3 regions of the Klebsiella sp. CSG-1 genome follow, and region 1 is predicted to be linked to each of the others. Evidence: predicted binding sites of a transcription regulator. Region 1 holds the regulator's gene; each other region holds the start of a gene.
What was found. Region 1 encodes CRP, which controls carbon source genes, mostly activating them, when cyclic AMP is high. Its sites were predicted from a motif close to ATGTGANNNNNNTCACAT; they were not measured.

Region 1 (6,147 bases):
TAAAGGTAGCCGCGTTTGGGATCAGCAGGGCAAAGAGTACGTTGATTTCGCCGGCGGGATTGCGGTGACGGCGTTAGGGCATTGTCATCCGGCTCTGGTCGCGGCGCTGCATGAGCAGGGAGAAACCTTGTGGCATACCAGCAATGTCTTTACCAACGAGCCGGCGCTGCGTCTGGGCCGCAAGCTGGTGGATGCCACCTTCGCCGAGCGCGTGGTGTTCATGAACTCCGGCACCGAAGCGAACGAAACGGCGTTCAAGCTGGCGCGCCACTACACCATTACCCGTCACAGCCCGTATAAGACCAAAATCATCGCCTTCCATAATGCCTTCCACGGCCGTTCGCTGTTCACGGTATCGGTGGGCGGGCAGCCAAAATATTCTGATGGCTTCGGCCCGAAACCGGCGGACATTATTCACGTGCCGTTTAACGATCTGCATGCGGTGAAGGCGGTGATGGATGACCACACCTGTGCGGTAGTGGTTGAGCCAATTCAGGGGGAAGGCGGGGTGATGGCGGCGACGCCGGAGTTCCTGAAAGGACTGCGCGAGCTGTGCGATGAGCATCAGGCGCTGCTGGTATTTGATGAAGTGCAGTGCGGCATGGGGCGTACCGGTTCGCTGTTTGCATATATGCACTACGGCGTGACGCCGGACATTCTTACCAGCGCTAAAGCGCTGGGCGGCGGCTTCCCGATCAGCGCTGTACTGACCACCAGTGATATTGCCAGCGCATTCCACGCCGGTTCCCACGGTTCGACCTACGGCGGTAACCCGCTGGCCTGCGCCGTGGCCGGGGCGGCATTTGATCTGATTAATACGCCGGAGGTGCTGGAGGGCGTGAAGGCGAAGCGCGAGCTGTTTGTGCAGCATCTCCAGCAAATTGACGCGCAGTTTGACCTGTTCAGCGACATCCGCGGTATGGGGCTGTTGATTGGCGCGGAGCTTAAGCCGCAGTATAAAGGCCGGGCACGCGATTTTCTCTATGCCGCGGCAGATGCGGGCGTGATGGTGCTGAATGCCGGGCCGGATGTGATGCGTTTTGTCCCTTCGCTGGTCATCGACGAGAAGGATATTGCTGAAGGTATGGCCCGCTTTGCCCAGGCGATAAAGCAGGTTCTTAACGCTTAATCGCGCGTAGCCAGATACCGTGATGCGGGCGCTGACGCCATGCCACCGAGGAGATGGTGTGCATGGTGTTCAGATGGTCGAGGATCCGCTGCAGATGCTGCTCCATTGTACTTAACGGGCCCCGGCTCACCTCCACATCCTGCGACTCCATAATATTCACATCGCCAGCGCTGCCGGGACCGTCGGAGTCCAGCCGCTGTTGACAGCGCTGGAGCGCAATCTCACAGGATTCCAGGTAACGCCGGGCCAGCTCCGGCGTCAGCATATTGTGCTCGCGGGCGAGGGTGGTCATGGCGTTGATATGCTCAACAATAAACTGGCTGTGGGTGACCCACAGTTTCATATCATCAAGATAATGTGTGTTAAAACCGGGTTCCTGCATGGCCTGATTCAGCGAGTTATACAGCGAGTTATGTGCCTGATTGACGCGCATCCGGCGATAGGCCAGCGCCGGGGCCTGATGATCGTCGCTGAGAATTAGCCTGATCGCTTCCTGATCGGCTTCCAGCGCGTCGTGAGCGTTTTTACGCAGTAGCCCGCTTTGCCATTGCGGCCATAGCCAGACCATGCCGCCAAAGGCGATAAGGCAGCCGATAAGCGTATCGATAAGCCTGGCGACAATATACTGCTCGCCGTTGAGCGTCAGAAGCTGCAGGGTATACACCGCCGTCACGGTAAAGCCAACCATCGCCCAGCCATAATGCTTGCGAATAATCAGGTAGCTCAGCAGCGTGACGAGCAGCATCGCGGAGAGCGTATAACCCTCCGGGACGTGAAAGTGCAGCGCCAGGCCGGCGATAGCCAGACCGGCAAGTGTACCTGCCGCCCGATGGACGATACGTACCCGCGTCGCGCCGTAGCCGTTTTGGGTCACAAAAAGCACCGTCATCAGGATCCAGTAAGGCTTGGGAAGGTTCAGGGCGCTTCCCATCAGGCTCGCGGCCGTTAACATCACGCAGATACGCGCAGCGTTACGTAGCGCCGGCGATTTTAATGAGAGATAGCTCTTTAGCGCGGGCAGCAGCGGCAGACGGCGCTCTTTATCCGCCATCAGGTTGCGAGCATACAGCGGGCGCTGGGTACGCAGCACCCGGGCTATTCGGCTGAAGTGCCAGGCGCAGAACTGCCCTACCGGGTTGTCCGGATGCTGCCAGGCGATTTTCTCCAGCGCGCCGATTTGCTTATCCATATGAAAGCGTTGCGGGTAGCGGTGGTAGAGAATGTCATCGGCCAGCACCCGCAGGCGTGCGGCAACGGTTTGTGCGTTCCAGCGGATCACCGCCTCGGCATGGCTGCGCTCTACCAGTTTTTGTACTTCTTCGGGTTGGTGCAGGCTGACGGAGATATGTTCCTGCAAATCCAGCGCCATCTGAAATGCCCGCAGCAGGCGCTTGTGGTCATTGCGCTGGTTCGCCGCCAGCATATGCATCTGCTGGTAGCATTGGGTGATCAGGTCCACCACCTTCTGCTGGCGCGTGAGCAGCGGCGGCAGTGAAGTGGTGGGATCGATATGCTGGGTCAGCAGGCTGTATTTGGCTTCGCAGTAGTTAGCCAGCTCGCGATAAAGCAGGCTCAGCGATTCGCGCAGCGGCTGCTCGCGCCATAGCCAAAACCAGAACCAGTTAAACAGGCCGTACCACAGCGTCCCGAGGGCGTAGATCAGCAGTGGCTCCCAGACGGGCATGTTCCCGGCAAGGCTCAGGGTAAAGATTGCGGCAATTAACGACGCGGGCAGAAGCCTGGCGTGCAGAGAGCTGATCTCCGCCGTTACGCCCAGCAGTAGCGCCAGGCCGCTGAGAATCAAGGGCAGCGGGATATCCTGCTGAAGAAGAAGCTGGACCACCAGGCTACAGCCGGCAAACAGCGAGCCGCCAATAATCAGACGTTTAAAAAAGCGTTTGTGCGGCGTATCCAGACCGGCGACGTTACAGCAGGCGGGCACCAGCGAAAACAGCAGACCTTGCTGTAAGTGACCGAGGAGGAGACCGATTGCGACAGGCAAACACAACACCAGCGTTTGCCGCAGTGCATAGTTGACTTCCGGGTGGTAAATCAGCCTGCGCCACATAGAGGGAAAACAAAAACGGCGTGTTGCGTAAGCAACACGCCGTTTTATCGACTTAACGCGTACCGTATACGACGATAGTTTTACCGTGTGCGGAGATCAGGTTCTGATCTTCCAGCATCTTCAGGATACGGCCAACGGTTTCGCGGGAACAGCCAACGATCTGACCAATTTCCTGACGGGTAATTTTAATTTGCATACCATCAGGGTGGGTCATCGCATCCGGCTGTTTTGCCAGGTTCAACAGCGTCTGAGCGATGCGCCCGGTGACGTCGAGGAAGGCAAGGTTACCCACTTTTTCTGAGGTCACCTGCAGACGGCGAGCCATCTGCGACGACAGGCGCATCAGGATATCCGGGTTAACCTGAATGAGCTGACGGAATTTTTTGTAGGAGATTTCGGCCACTTCACATGCGGTTTTCGCACGTACCCAGGCGCTACGCTCCTGGCCTTCTTCAAACAAGCCTAATTCACCGATGAAATCGCCCTGGTTGAGGTAAGAGAGGATCATCTCTTTACCTTCTTCATCCTTGATGAGCACAGCCACAGAGCCTTTGACGATGTAGTACAACGTTTCTGCTTTTTCACCCTGGTGGATCAGCGTGCTTTTAGATGGGTACTTATGAATGTGGCAATGAGACAAGAACCATTCGAGGGTAGGGTCTGTTTGCGGTTTGCCAAGCACCATGCGCGGTTATCCTCTGTTATAAGCTATCTCCGGGTGCCGACACTACACGGCATCCGGGCATGCAATCGTATTGTTTCCCTATGCCTGGGAAACGGCTGGTGAGTTTTCTTCAGCCTGTAATGTGAACTCCTCTGCATACATGCAGTACATCAATGTAATACTGTAGCATCCCGACTGTTTTAGCATAGCTTTTGCCGCATGTCTCCTGGTGTCTCGCTTCAGCATGATGCAGGTCGCCTTCCGTTGCGAGAATTGTTATGTACGCGTAATCTGTCAGGAAAATTGCAACCTCGGAGTTAAATTTTATGCAAGCTCGTGTGAAATGGGTTGAAGGGTTAACCTTCATCGGAGAGTCGGCGTCAGGTCACCAGATTCTGATGGACGGCAACTCCGGAGATAAAGCGCCAAGCCCAATGGAGATGGTGCTGATGGCGGCGGGCGGATGTAGCGCGATCGATGTCGTGTCTATTTTGCAGAAAGGTCGTCACAACGTGACCAACTGTGAAGTCAAGCTGACGTCTGAACGTCGGGAAGAGGCGCCGCGCCTGTTTACCCATATCAACATGCATTTTATCGTCACCGGTAAGGAGCTGAAAGAGGCGGCCGTTTCCCGTGCGGTGGATCTGTCGGCGGAGAAATACTGCTCGGTGGCGCTGATGCTGCAAAAAGCGGTGAATATCACCCACACCTATGAAGTGGTGGAAGGCTAAGCAGCCTTCCCGGAGAGCGACGCAAACGCCTTATCCGGGAGCCGTGAGTGAAGGACGAAAACCCCGCTTAGCGCCAGGCGCTCGGGGTTTTTTAACGTGGTTAACTGATTTTCTTCCCTTCCATCAGTCGTTCGACTAGCGGCGTCATGATGAGCTCCATCGCCAGCCCCATTTTCCCGCCAGGCACCACCAGCGTATTGATATGCGAGATAAACGACCCCTGCAGCATCGCCAGCAGCCAGGGGAAATCGATATCCTGCAGGTTGCGGAAATGGATCACCACAAAGCTTTCATCCAATGACGGAATGCCCTTCGCCGCAAACGGGTTGGAGGTGTCGACAGTGGGAACGCGCTGGAAGTTGATATGGGTGCGCGAAAACTGCGGCGTGATGAAGTTGATATAGTCTTCCATTGAACGGACCACGGAATCCATCACCGCTTCACGGGAGTGGCCGCGTTCACTGGTATCGCGGATGAGCTTCTGAATCCATTCCAGGTTGACGATAGGCACCACGCCGACCAGCAGGTCGACATTCTGCGCGACGTTATACTGCGGCGTAACAACCCCGCCGTGCAGCCCTTCATAAAACAGGACATCGGTCGGTTCCGGTAGCGGTTGCCACGGTGTGAATGTGCCCGGCACCTGATTCCACGGCACCGCCTCATCATAGGTATGCAAATACTTGCGCGACTGGCCGCTACCGTTACGCCCGTACTCAAGGAAGGTGTTTTCCAACAGACCGAAGTCGTTGGCTTCCGGACCGAAGTAGCTGATGTGTTTCCCCTGATCGCGCGCTTTGCGGATCGCCATGTCCATTTCCGGGCGGGTATAGCGATGGAAGCTGTCGCCTTCCACCTCAGCGGCACGCAGGTTTAGCTGTGCGAAAATTTTACGAAAGGCGAGGCTGGTGGTCGTGGTTCCCGCGCCGCTGGAGCCCGTGACGGCAATCACCGGATGTTTGGCAGACATAACAACTCCCAGATTAAACGATGTGTGGCGCCGCCTTAGCCGTGAAACTGCTTGCGGGGCATGATATTGACCGTCTCGTGCAGTTCTGACCACACCAGTACGGCTTCTCCGCTTTTCAATTGCTGTTTGACGTCGGCGACTTTATCCGCCAGCGAGCGTTCATGTTCACCATAATCGGTGCCTTCACGCAACACAAAGCTTTCGATCAGGTTATCCAGCGTTTCGGGATCCAGATCGTGCCAGGGAATAATCATTTTTGTGCTCCCAACCAACGGGTTAACCAGTCCGGGATACGCTTTTCCAGCCACATTTCCGGCTTGCGCAGCGTGCCGCCGACGAATCCGACGTGTCCGCCATTTTCTGTCAGCTGATACTCGACATTTACCGGGAGTTGCTCTTGCGGCGGAATGGAGTGGTGGTCCATAAAAGGATCGTCCTTCGCATGAATGATCAACGTCGGTTTAGTAATGTCGCTGAGCCGCGGCATTGCGCTACACTGGCGATAGTAGTCCAGCGCATCCGCAAATCCGTGAATCCGGGCAGTGATCATATCGTCAAACTCGCGGATGCGGCGCATACCTTTGA
Region 2 (6,147 bases), on a different contig from region 1:
CCGCCGGAAAACTGGGCGATATACTCTGGTCCGGCCGCCAGCGCCGGAATCAGGTACATGGGGACCATCACCACCGCCATGGCGAGATAGGTATCCTGCAGAAACTTGAAGTTATCAGGCAGTTCAAGATCTTCAGTGGAACGGGAGCCTTTACCCACCACTTTGGCCACCGCTGCCTGGACTAAATATCCGATGGTGCAAAAATGGCCGAGAGCCACATCGTCAGAATCGGTAATGCGTCTGACCACCGGCTGCGCTAATGCCGGCATCAGTACCGCCATGACGCCGCCAAAGATACCGCCGGTCAGGATCAGCGGCAGCCCGGTCAGCCCGGCTTTGTAGCCAATCACCGTGCCAATCGTCGCCATCCACAGCAGCGCCTGCCCGGTGAGGAAGATATATTTCAGCGGCGTCAGGCGGGCGATAATAATGTTAACGGCAAAGATCACCATCAGCGTCAGCGCCACTTCAGAACCCAGCTCCCGATTCGCCAGACCGGCGATAGCGGCAACATCGGTGATGTATCCTTTCATCCCGAAACCGTGGGTGAAGATATCGTTAAGGAAGCTCAGGGTGGCGACAATAATATTAATGCCGGCCATCATAATTAAGAACCCGAGCAGCGTTTTAAATGTCCCCTCTACTGTTTTACCCACTGACTTCTTCTGTAAGATCAGACCCAGCATGGCAATAAACGCGATTAATATCGAAGCCTGGCCGAGCAAATCTTTGACAATAAACTCGATAAAGCTATTCATGATCGGCCACCTTCAGATTACGCTCCTTCAGGAATGAGACGATTTTTCGCTCAATTTCATCTTTATCCGTCAGCTTGTTGAGGACCACCACTCGTTTTATTTCCTCTTCAGTAGCGTCGGCAGTTAATATGTCGGCAAATGTTTTTTGCGTCAGAATAATGTCAGATTTAAATGCTCCAGCTTCAGATACGGTGGTATGTTCAATATGTGCAGGAATTTCCAGCTTCTTTAATACTGCTTTCGCCGTCATTTCGATGGCAAAGCTTGAACCGAGGCCGCAGCCACATACGCAAAGAATTTTCAGCATGTAGGGTCTCCTCAAATAATATTGAGTTGTTTGGCAAGTTTATAATGATGTCCTTCGATATCTACCAGACGTTTTTTCATACTGACTAAGTCAATTGGAATAGGTTTATTGCTTGAATTTATAATAATGGCTTTATTTTTCATTCCTGACTGAATACAGCGAACAACTTCATTCGCCATGATCGTGCCCTGGTAAATTTCTTCGCAGGTCGGGTCGCCGCTGCGCAGTCCATAGCCGATGATGGTTTTACGGATGCGGACACCGATGCGTGGCTCAAGCTGCTTGATCATCGTATCGATAGCCCCTTGAAACCCAGGTGAATACTCCCTGGTGTAACCTTCAGAGCAAAGTATCACCACGCTGTTTTGCTCGCGAAGCTTGCCTCTGACGCGCTCAGCCAGATCCTCTAATGGCATCTGTGCTTCCGGGATCAGCGCAATATCGGCATTACTTTTAATCGCTGACTGCAGCGTTAGCTCTCCACAATACCCTCCTAATATTTCAACCATAAACACCCGTCCAGGTAATGCCCTGCCGGTATTTCTTAAACGAGAAACCTCCTTGATAATTTGTTCGCAGGCTGTAGAAAATCCGATAGTATAATCACTACCGTATACATCGTTATCGATAGTCATCCCGACACCGAAACAGTTAATATCAAATTCGCTAAGCGTATTAAGGAACTGTAGGCTACCATCACCACCGGCCATAATAAGTACATCAAGGCGCAGTGACTTAATTTTCCTGGCTATAGTTTCATACTCATTTCTCAGCAATTTGCGAGTGGTTCGGCCGGACGTAATAACAGGCAGTGAACAAATAGAGAAATCGACAAGATCCCGCCAGGCGATGTCCTGGTGATTTTTATCGAGCAGCCCTGGTATTCCACCATTAAAAATGGTGATCTCCGCGCTCGCGAGTTTCGCAACCTGAAAAATGAAATTATTAATTCCAGATACATCGCCGCCGCTAATAACAATACCGATTTTCATGGTCACCACCGTCATATTTGCTTGCCCACATTTATCCCTAAGTTCAAGACCTGGATTTGCAATCAAGATCACATAATTATGATTAATTTATCCGTTGTAACGATTGACAGATATAAATATGGAGTGTTTTTTGTGATGAACATCTCACTTAAAAGATGAGATCGTCTTAACAGTTATTTTTAAATAACTTTATTATTCATTAGGTTAAATATTGAGAGGAGAGCGCGTCATTTTGCTTGCCAGAGGCTTAACCTCGTTGCCAAAAGCAAAGAAGAGAAACGTGATAAACACCACATTTTTTTGAGGAGAAGTGGAGGCGTTGGGTGGAGGGATTTCACGATGATGAAAGCACAAAAACAAAAAAAGCGCCCGCAGGCGCTCTTTCGACGGTGGTGCCGGTTTTATTTGTTCAGTTCTGCCGTCATATGCACGCGGTTACCGGTGAAGGCTTCGGTGATGGTGTAAGAAGAAGCACCGGCGGCCTGAGCCTGAGCGGCGATTTTCGCTTCCGCGCCGTCCATTGTAGAGGAGGTTGCGCTCACTGACTGTGCAGCGAAAGAACCGAAGGAAGCGGTAAGAGCGATAACTGCAGCAAAAGTTTTGATGCTTTTCATGATGTAAATCCTTCATTAAGTTGTTTGGGTTAGGCGTTTTGCCTTGATGTGATAAATAGTAGACCTCACAACCCACAACTAAAAGCGGAAGGATTTGCTCTCATCATTCAAAAAAATTGACTTATTTTTAACCTGCGATCAGCCGCTGCGGATGGGTGTAAACCGTCGCCCTGCCCGGGCGGCAAAAGCCCACCAGCGTCAGGTTGCAACGTTCCGCGACCTCCACCGCCAGCGCAGTGGCGGCGGAAACCGCAAACAGAATTTCCACCCCGCACATTGCCGCCTTCTGCACCATCTCATAGCTGGCGCGGCTGGAGACTAACGCCGCCCCGCATTGCCAGTCATCGCCCTCTTCTACGCGCCGCCCCAGCAGTTTGTCCAGCGCGACGTGACGCCCGACATCCTCGTGTCCGCCCGCCAGCTCACCAGACGGACGCAGCCACGCTGCCGCATGGGTGCAGCCGGTGATATGGCCAATCGGCTGAACATCACGAAGCTGCTCCAGCGCGCGATCGAGATTCCCCAGGCTAAAGGTTTGCGTGAAAGGTAAAGGTTGCACCGGCTTGCCGATATCGTTGAGCTGCTCAACGCCGCAAACGCCGCAGCCGGTACGCCCGGCCAGCGCGCGACGGCGCTCTTTCAGCCCCATAAAACGACGGCTGGAAAGTTCAATCTGCACTTCCAGACCGTTGCAGGCCTGCACCACCTCCATCCCGTAGATCTCGCGCCGGTTTTCAATAATCCCTTCGGATAATGAGAAACCGACGGCAAATCGTTGCAGATCCTTGGGAGAGGCCATCATGACAACGTGTGAGATACCGTTATAGACCAGCGCCACAGGAACCTCTTCGGCTAATTCGTCAGACTGCGGATGTTGCAAATCATCGCGCTTCCAGAGCGCGACCTGACGACATCCTGTGATGCTTGTCACATTTTCAATTTGTTCGGGAGGGTTCTTATTCACTTTGTCTTAACCGTATTGGAACAGGCATACACACAATGTGGTATTCTTTGCATACCCCTTCAAGTGAAAGGGTGATCACCCCCCAATTCTGAACCTTTGCGGCGCTTACCGCAAAGTAAATAACTACATGTGACAATGTCGATACAAGGAGTGAACCATGCAGGTCAGCAGAAGGCAGTTCTTTAAGATCTGCGCTGGCGGTATGGCAGGCACAACGGCTGCAGCGCTGGGTTTTGCCCCAGGCGCCGCGCTCGCGGAAACCCGGCAATATAAGCTGCTGCGTACCCGTGAAACCCGTAACACCTGTACGTACTGTTCTGTCGGTTGTGGGCTGTTAATGTATAGCCTCGGCGACGGTGCGAAAAACGCCAAAGCATCCATCTTTCATATCGAAGGTGACCCTGACCATCCGGTCAACCGTGGTGCGCTCTGCCCGAAAGGGGCGGGTCTGGTCGACTTTATCCATTCCGAAAGTCGTCTGAAATTCCCGGAATATCGTGCGCCAGGCTCCGACAAGTGGCAGCAAATCAGCTGGGATGAAGCGTTCGATCGCATCGCGAAGCTGATGAAAGAAGACCGCGATGCCAACTTTATCGCCAAAAACGACGCCGGCACTACCGTCAACCGTTGGTTGACCACCGGGATGCTGTGCGCTTCAGCCTCCAGTAACGAAACCGGCTATTTAACGCAGAAATTCACCCGCGCGCTCGGTATGCTCGCGGTCGACAACCAGGCGCGCGTCTGACACGGACCAACGGTAGCAAGTCTTGCTCCAACATTTGGTCGCGGTGCGATGACCAACCACTGGGTTGACATCAAAAACGCCAACCTGATCGTGGTGATGGGCGGTAATGCCGCTGAAGCGCACCCGGTAGGGTTCCGTTGGGCGATGGAAGCCAAAATTCACAACGGCGCGAAGCTGATTGTTATCGACCCACGCTTTACGCGTACCGCGTCGGTAGCCGACTTCTATACCCCGATTCGTTCCGGGACTGACATTACCTTCCTGTCAGGCGTTATCCTGTACCTGCTGAATAACGAAAAATTCAACCGCGAGTACACCGAAGCCTATACCAACGCCAGCCTGATTGTGCGTGAGGATTACAGCTTCGACGACGGGTTGTTCAGCGGCTATAACGCGGAAAAACGCAGCTACGATAAGACCAGCTGGAACTATGAGCTGGACGAAAACGGCTTCGCCAAACGCGATACCTCCCTGCAACATCCGCGCTGCGTATGGAACCTGCTGAAACAGCACGTTTCCCGCTATACCCCGGACGTCGTGGAAAACATCTGCGGTACGCCGAAGGCCGACTTCCTGAAAGTCTGCGAGTACATCGCCGAAACCAGCGCACCGGATAAAACCGCGTCATTCCTCTACGCGCTCGGCTGGACGCAGCACTCTATCGGCGCGCAGAACATCCGTACCATGGCGATGATCCAGCTGCTGCTCGGCAACATGGGGATGGCCGGTGGCGGCGTGAACGCCCTGCGCGGTCACTCCAACATCCAGGGGCTGACCGACCTGGGGCTGCTGTCGCAGAGCCTACCGGGTTATATGACGCTTCCGAGTGAGAAACAGACCGACCTGCAAACCTACCTGACCGCCAACACGCCGAAGCCACTGTTGAAAGATCAGGTGAACTACTGGGGCAACTACCCAAAATTCTTCGTCTCAATGATGAAGGCCTTCTTTGGCGATAAAGCGACGGCGGAAAACAGCTGGGGCTTCGACTGGCTGCCGAAGTGGGATAAGGGCTACGACGTCCTGCAATACTTCGAGATGATGCACCAGGGCAAAGTGAACGGCTATCTGTGCCAGGGCTTTAACCCGGTGGCCTCATTCCCGAATAAAAACAAGGTGGTCGAATCGCTGTCGAAACTGAAGTTCCTGGTGACCATCGATCCGCTCAACACCGAAACGTCCACCTTCTGGCAAAACCACGGTGAGTCGAACGATGTCGATCCGGCGAAAATCCAGACCGAAGTGTTCCGTCTGCCCTCCACCTGCTTCGCCGAAGAGAACGGGTCTATCGTCAACTCCGGGCGTTGGCTGCAGTGGCACTGGAAAGGCGCGGACGCCCCGGGGATTGCGACCACCGACGGTGAAATTCTGGCCGGTATCTTCTTACGCCTGCGGAAAATGTACGCCGAAGAAGGCGGCCCGACGCCAGAACCGGTGCTGAATATGACGTGGAACTACTCCACGCCGCACGAACCGGCTTCGGAAGAAGTGGCGATGGAGAGCAACGGTAAGGCGCTGGCGGATCTGACCGACCCGGTCACCGGCGCGGTAGTGGTGAAGAAAGGCCAGCAGCTCAGCTCCTTTGCGCAGCTGCGCGATGACGGCACCACCTCCAGCGGCTGCTGGATCTTCGCCGGGAGCTGGACGCCGGAAGGCAACCAGATGGCCCGCCGTGATAACGCCGACCCGTCAGGGCTGGGTAATACGCTGGGCTGGGCCTGGGCGTGGCCGCTCAACCGCCGCATCCTGTATAACCGCGCCTCGGCG
Region 3 (6,147 bases), on a different contig from region 1:
GACGCATCCCTTCACCGTCAACCGGCATCCCTTTTATCTGTAACCCGGCTTTCATAAATACGCTCTTCGCGCCGGGATATCCTGGCTCTTCAACCCATACGGTGTCACCCGCCACGCTCAGCAGATGGGTACACAGGTTGACCCCTTCGAGCGCGCCTTCGGTGATCACGATTTGCCGGGCGTCGCAGCGGATCCCGCGAGATAACGCCAGATGGCGGACAATCGCTTCCCGCAGCGCGAGTTCTCCCGCCGCCTCTCCGTAACCCAGCAGCGCGCTGCCCTCATCACGCAGCACCTTGTCGAGCAGCCGCCGCCAGAGCGGTAAAGGAAAATAGTTAATCGCCGGCGTGCCGGGAGTGAATGCCAGCGTCGGCGAATCGCGACGGGTGCCGGGAGGTAGTGCGAGCAGCCGCTCCGGCAGCGCAATGGTCAGCGGTAGCCCCTCTCGCTCACCGGAGGCGATCAGCGTCGCCACATGCGTTCCCTGACGACTGCGCTGCAGGTAGCCTTCCATGGCCAGCTGCTCTAGCGCCCCGTTGATCGTATTACGCGACAGATTGAGCCGCGTGGCGATAGCTCGTGAACCCGGCAGCCGGCTACCGCCTGCCAGCGCCCCTTGCAAAATCGCCTCGCGCAGCGCGCGATACAGCGTGCGCTGAAGGGTTTCATGACCTCGCCGGGACAAGGTGTGGTCCAGTAGTGTGAAGAAGGCATCATCAGGAATATTCATCGCGGCTCCTCGTGGCACCATCAAAACATACCCTGATGGCTCTTTTTATGGAACCAGTAAAACTTTAGTCTCACTGCATTCCCCCCAGATAAGGAGCCTCCATGCATCAACATAATTCGTTCGGACAACCCGTTGGCCAGGCGCTGCCCGACTGGCAGCCGCGCCCGTTTCCGCAACGTCAAATTCTACAGGGACGTGACTGCCGCCTGGAGCCACTGACTTCCGCTCACGCCAGCGCGCTCTTTGCCGCACATCAGCTGGCCCCGGATACCCGGAGCTGGACGTGGTTATTGCGCGAACCGGACAGCTGCGTGGAGACGTTCAGCACCTGGATAGCCAGCGTGGAAAAGCTCAGCGATCCTCTCCATTTCGCCGTAGTGGATGAACGGACCCAACAGCCCGTCGGCTCCCTGGCGCTGATGCGTATCGATGCCCAAAATGGCGTGATCGAAGTCGGACACGTGCACTTCTCGCCGCTGCTCAGTCGGACCGCAATGGCGACGGAAGCCCAGTGGCTTCTCATGCGCTATGTCTTCGACACGCTCGGCTATCGCCGCTATGAGTGGAAATGTAATAGCCTGAACGAACCTTCGCGCCGGGCGGCGCAACGATTGGGATTTCATTTTGAGGGGCGGTTTCGTCAGGCGTTAGTAATAAAGGGCCACAACCGCGATACCGACTGGTTTTCGATAATCGACAGCGAGTGGCCGCTGATTGATAAGGCGATGCAACGATGGCTGGCCACCGGGAACTTTAGCCCCGATGGTCAGCAGCGTGCCACGCTGGAGAGCTTCCGCGCATCGGCAGTTTAGCGTCTCTTCTTGCGTCCCTGTACGGCTTTAAAGCGAGGATTGCTTTTGCAGATAACGTACAGCCGCCCTTTGCGTTTCACAATCTGACAGTCAGGGTGGCGCTGTTTCGCACTGCGCAACGAGTTGAGTACCTGCATTCTTAGTTCCTTTTAGCATCAATAAAGCCGCCGAAGCGCTGGCGGAAACGTGCAGTGCTGCCTTCGCTGTTGAGGGCTTTCTGCTTACCGGTGTAATACGGGTGCGATTTGGACGACACATCGAGGGTGACATAAGGATAGGTCACCCCATCCAGTTCAATCACGCGCTCGGTCTTGATTGTCGAGCCCACTTTAAAATATTCATTCACGCTGGTGTCATGGAACACAACGGTACGATAATGCGGATGGATATTGTCTTTCATGATAACCTCAATAGATATGTTATAACATAACAATAAGGTTACGCCGCAAAAAGACAAAGATCAACCATGAGAAGCTCGGGGATGAAAAATCGAGCGGCGCAAACCGCCCGTGAGAGATTAAGGATTCAGTTGATGAGCAAGCGCTCGCAGCTGTTCTGCAATGGCCTGTAGGTCTTTCCCCTGCTCCGTTTTTGGCCCGGTGGAATGACGCACTACCAGCCGGGCTGGCAGGATTGAAGAGGTATGCGAGGTTTCGCTATCGCCGCTATCAAGAATACGGCGTACGGCCTCTTTCCCCTGTAAATCCAGATCCAGCGACACGGTCGTCAGCGCCGGGTAGAAGAATGAGCTTTCATACGTATCATCGTAGCCAATTACCGACTTCTCACCGGGAATCGGCACCTGATGCTGGTGAAACGCGCTCAGTACCCCCAGCGCCATCTGGTCATTCCCCACCAGCACCGCCGTAAATTTCGGCGTCTCACGCAGCATCTGCAGCGCGCCCGCATAGCCGCTCTGCGCGTCCCAGTTACCGCGAATCACCGTCACCGGCTGTAGCCCGTACCCTGCCAGCGTCTCTATCCAGCTCTTCAGGCGCAATTTTGCCGAGACGGAGCTTTCCGGCCCGGCCAGCAGCGCAATCTCCCGATGGCCCATTTCATACAGATATTTGACGCTCGCGCGGGTGCCGTCAGCCGGATTAAACGAAACGTTAAACACGGAGCTGTAGGGATCGACATCGAGAAAGAGACAAACGATATCATCGTTGTCAGCCGCGATTTTCTGGGCCTGTTCGGTTTCCAGAGGCACGTTGATGATCACCTTATCAACCAGCTGGGACTTCAGCTCATTGATGGATTCCTGAATACTTTGATTGACGCTCTCATCAATCATAGAAATTAACACCTGATAACCTTCCACATTCGCATAGCGTTTTACCGCTGCGGCGACCTGAGAAGGCGCGTGCAACGACAGTGAAATCGTCACCAGACCGACGGTCCGACTTTGCTTGCCCACCAGCTGTTGAGCCAGGCGGTTAGGGACATACCGCAACAGCTCAATGGATTTCTCCACCTTACGACGCGTGGCCTCGGATACATTAGCAGATTTATTGAGCACCCTGGACACGGTCTGATAGGAGACGCCTGCATGACGCGCGACATCTTCTAAGGTTGCGCTTTTCGACTTCATGGTCCGGTTCCTTATGTTGTTATCCCTGGATTGTAACAGGGGCCATTTAAAAAAACGCGCCCTGCAACGTTACCATGCTAAAAAATGACAATAAAAGTATTACGCTCACAATACATCAAATTGTGAATGGACTCACTAACCGTAACAAATTGCGCCATTTTATTTGCAGTTAATCACACTATCACGATCATTAAATTGCCTGAAATTACGTTTAGGCATTTCATGACATCGTTAATGTGAACGTAATACAAAACAATAAGAGGATAGACATGAACACTACGCTGCGCACAGTCTCTGTTGCGTTGGCCGCCGCGCTGATTTCACCATCCGTGCTCGCGGCTTCCGCCTCTGTTCCTGGAATTGATTTTCATGGTTATATGCGTGCCGGGGTTGGGGTCTCCGGGGATGGCAGTCTGGCCGAATGGCAAAAAAACAAAATTGGTCGTCTGGGTAACGAATCCGATACCTATGGCGAGCTGGAGTTGGGTTCTGAGGTGTATAAGAAGGATGACGTCAGCTTCTATCTCGATAGCATGGTCAGCATGGTCTCTGACGGTTCTAACGATAACGAAACCACCCTCAATGACGACGCGCAGTTTGGCCTGCGTCAGCTGAACCTGCAAATTAAGGGCCTGATCCCCGGCGATCCTAACGCGGTAATTTGGGGCGGCAAGCGCTACTACCAGCGCCACGATCTGCACATCATTGATACCAAATACTGGAACATCTCCGGTTCCGGCGCCGGGATCGAAAACTATAGCTTAGGCCCAGGCGCCGTTTCACTTGCCTGGATCCGCGGTGACGCAAACGACGTCGATTACCGCGTCGATGGCGACAGCAACGTCAATATCAACTATGTCGATCTGCGCTATGCGGGCTGGAAACCGTGGTCCGGCGCCTGGACCGAATTTGGTATCGACTACGCAATGCCTAACACCACCAAAAAACAGGATAGCTACGGTGGGCTGTACGATGCCGATAACGGCGTGATGCTGACCGGTGAAATCAGCCAGGATATGCTGGGCGGCTACAACAAGTTGGTTCTGCAGTATGCAAATAAAGGGCTGGCGCAGAACATGGTCTCCCAGGGCGGCGGTTGGTACGACATGTGGAACTATGTCAACGATGCCACCGGCTATCGCGTGATCAACACCGGTCTGATTCCGATTACCGACAAATTCTCGATTAACCATGTGCTGACCTGGGGCTCCGCCGACGACATCACCGACTATACCAACAAAACGCGCTTACTCTCTCTGGTCGCACGCGGACAGTATCAGTTCACCGAGTATGTCCGTTTGATTGGCGAAGTCGGCGGTTTCTACCAGAAAGACAGCTATAAGAACAATACCGACTACAAACAAGCCGGCGAGAAATACACCATTGCGCTGGGTCTGGCCGATGGCCCGGACTTTATGTCACGCCCGGAATTACGTATTTTTGCCTCCTATCTCAATGATTCCGAGAATGGCAAACCGTTTGAAGATCAAACCGCCAGCAATACGTGGAACTTCGGTGTTCAGGTCGAAGCCTGGTGGTAAAAGTATTTTTGTTATCTGAACGTGTTTTATCTCCAGCTGTAAGGTCGTAATTACCCTCCGGTAATGATTATTGCCATTGTTGCCTTTGTCTTGTTTTCGGGATAACTCTATATGGAGTTATCCCTTTTTATTTATTACTTTTATTTCCGGCTAGTAAAATGCTCATCTAATAGTTGACGCAGGGTGTCAGACTGCTTGCCGAAAATAGCGTGAACCTGTTGCCCGAGAATAATTACGCCCAGCGCCCCTTGCTGCTGTAACGCCTGAGAATCGACAATCGCCAGATTATTAACCGTGACCCGCAAACGCGTAATACAGGCGTCGACATTAACAATATTCCCCTCCCCACCAAACGCCTGAATGAGATCCTGTAGCTGTTGCTTTTCAACATCACTTAACGGCACCGGTTGGCGAGGCTGGGCGAAATAATGCAGAAAGGATTTTAAACTGACCATCATGCACTCCTGATAATATCAAGGTAAAAAAAAGCCTGCTCGCAGGAGCAGGCTCAGATAACGCAGTGATTAGGCTTTACGACTGAGAATACGGCAGTCCCACGCCGTTAAGGTCAACGGCGCGCTAATGGCCGCGCCGGATAGACTGTCCTGATAACCCTGCGGCAGGTTTACGCTGTGCTGCTGCGCGCTGTAGTTCTGCAAGAAAACATAGGTCGTTTCGCCGTCGGTGCGTGCCGTGGCGACCACGCCCGGCGGAAGCTCACTCTCTATCGCCCGCGGTAAGGCCAGCTCCCGGCTGATGACCGCGAAGAGATCGCGCTGGAAAGCCAGGTCGTTGCGTGATGCGACATGCCATGCCTTCCCCTTGCCAAAATGATTCACCGTAACCGCCGGGCGGCCGGCGTAGAAATCATCACGATAGGTTGCCAGCGGTCGGGCGCTTTCGGCATGAATCAGCTCGCACAGATGGCGTACCTGATACGGCCCCTGTAACCCGCCTTCATTGCCTGCCAGCCCCTGAACCAGATTGCGCTCGCCGTCATTCAGACAATCAATCTCCTCCGCCCAAATGCCCAGCAGGTTGCGCAGAGGCCCCGGGAAACCGCCAAGATGACAAAGATCGGACTCATTAACGATTCCCGTCCAGTAGGTAGTCACCAGATGGCCTCCGCCGGCGACAAACGCTTCGGCACGCCCGGCAAAGCCGTCGCGAACCATATACAGCATCGGGGCGATAACCAGCTGGTAGGCGCTCAGGTCACCATCGGCATCGATGATATCGACCGCAATACCCTGCTCCCAGAATGGCCGGTAATGTTCATTAACGGTATTTTCATACTCCATACCGAGATTACGCGGGCCCTGCGCATCATCCAGCGCCCAGCGGTTTTGCTGGTCAAAGATAATTGCCACTTTGGCATCGGTACGACAGCCAACCACGCCAGGCAGGCGACTGAGCATCTCACCCAGCCGGCTCACTTCGCGGCCGACGCGGGTATCCAGATGACCGACGTGG

Region 2: a site for CRP is predicted at 2,188-2,205, ahead of AC007G_RS23690 (6-phosphofructokinase). Genes of this name have one in related genera too.
Region 3: a site for CRP is predicted at 3,295-3,312, ahead of AC007G_RS03430 (maltoporin). Genes of this name have one in related genera too.

What each region holds. Positions count from the first base shown of each region.
Region 1 covers NZ_JBWNLD010000005.1:474,476-480,622, forward strand. Annotated here, with positions in the region: gene argD (bifunctional acetylornithine/succinyldiaminopimelate transaminase) at 1-1,129, shown strand, start outside; gene AC007G_RS15445 (YccS/YhfK family putative transporter) at 1,119-3,197, opposite strand; gene crp (cAMP-activated global transcriptional regulator CRP) at 3,250-3,882, opposite strand; gene AC007G_RS15455 (OsmC family protein) at 4,188-4,592, shown strand; gene AC007G_RS15460 (phosphoribulokinase) at 4,693-5,562, opposite strand; gene AC007G_RS15465 (YheU family protein) at 5,598-5,816, opposite strand; gene AC007G_RS15470 (hydrolase) at 5,813-6,147, opposite strand, start outside.
Region 2 covers NZ_JBWNLD010000012.1:67,774-73,920, forward strand. Annotated here, with positions in the region: gene AC007G_RS23680 (PTS sugar transporter subunit IIC) at 1-758, opposite strand, end outside; gene AC007G_RS23685 (PTS sugar transporter subunit IIB) at 751-1,065, opposite strand; gene AC007G_RS23690 (6-phosphofructokinase) at 1,077-2,057, opposite strand; gene AC007G_RS23695 (YdgH/BhsA/McbA-like domain containing protein) at 2,459-2,671, opposite strand; gene fdhD (formate dehydrogenase accessory sulfurtransferase FdhD) at 2,799-3,635, opposite strand; gene fdnG (formate dehydrogenase-N subunit alpha) at 3,793-6,147, shown strand, end outside.
Region 3 covers NZ_JBWNLD010000001.1:695,784-701,930, forward strand. Annotated here, with positions in the region: gene pdxR (MocR-like pyridoxine biosynthesis transcription factor PdxR) at 1-730, opposite strand, end outside; gene AC007G_RS03410 (GNAT family N-acetyltransferase) at 832-1,542, shown strand; gene ykgO (type B 50S ribosomal protein L36) at 1,539-1,679, opposite strand; gene AC007G_RS03420 (type B 50S ribosomal protein L31) at 1,682-1,942, opposite strand; gene AC007G_RS03425 (LacI family DNA-binding transcriptional regulator) at 2,060-3,133, opposite strand; gene AC007G_RS03430 (maltoporin) at 3,403-4,674, shown strand; gene AC007G_RS03435 (PTS sugar transporter subunit IIB) at 4,815-5,129, opposite strand; gene AC007G_RS03440 (beta-galactosidase) at 5,199-6,147, opposite strand, start outside.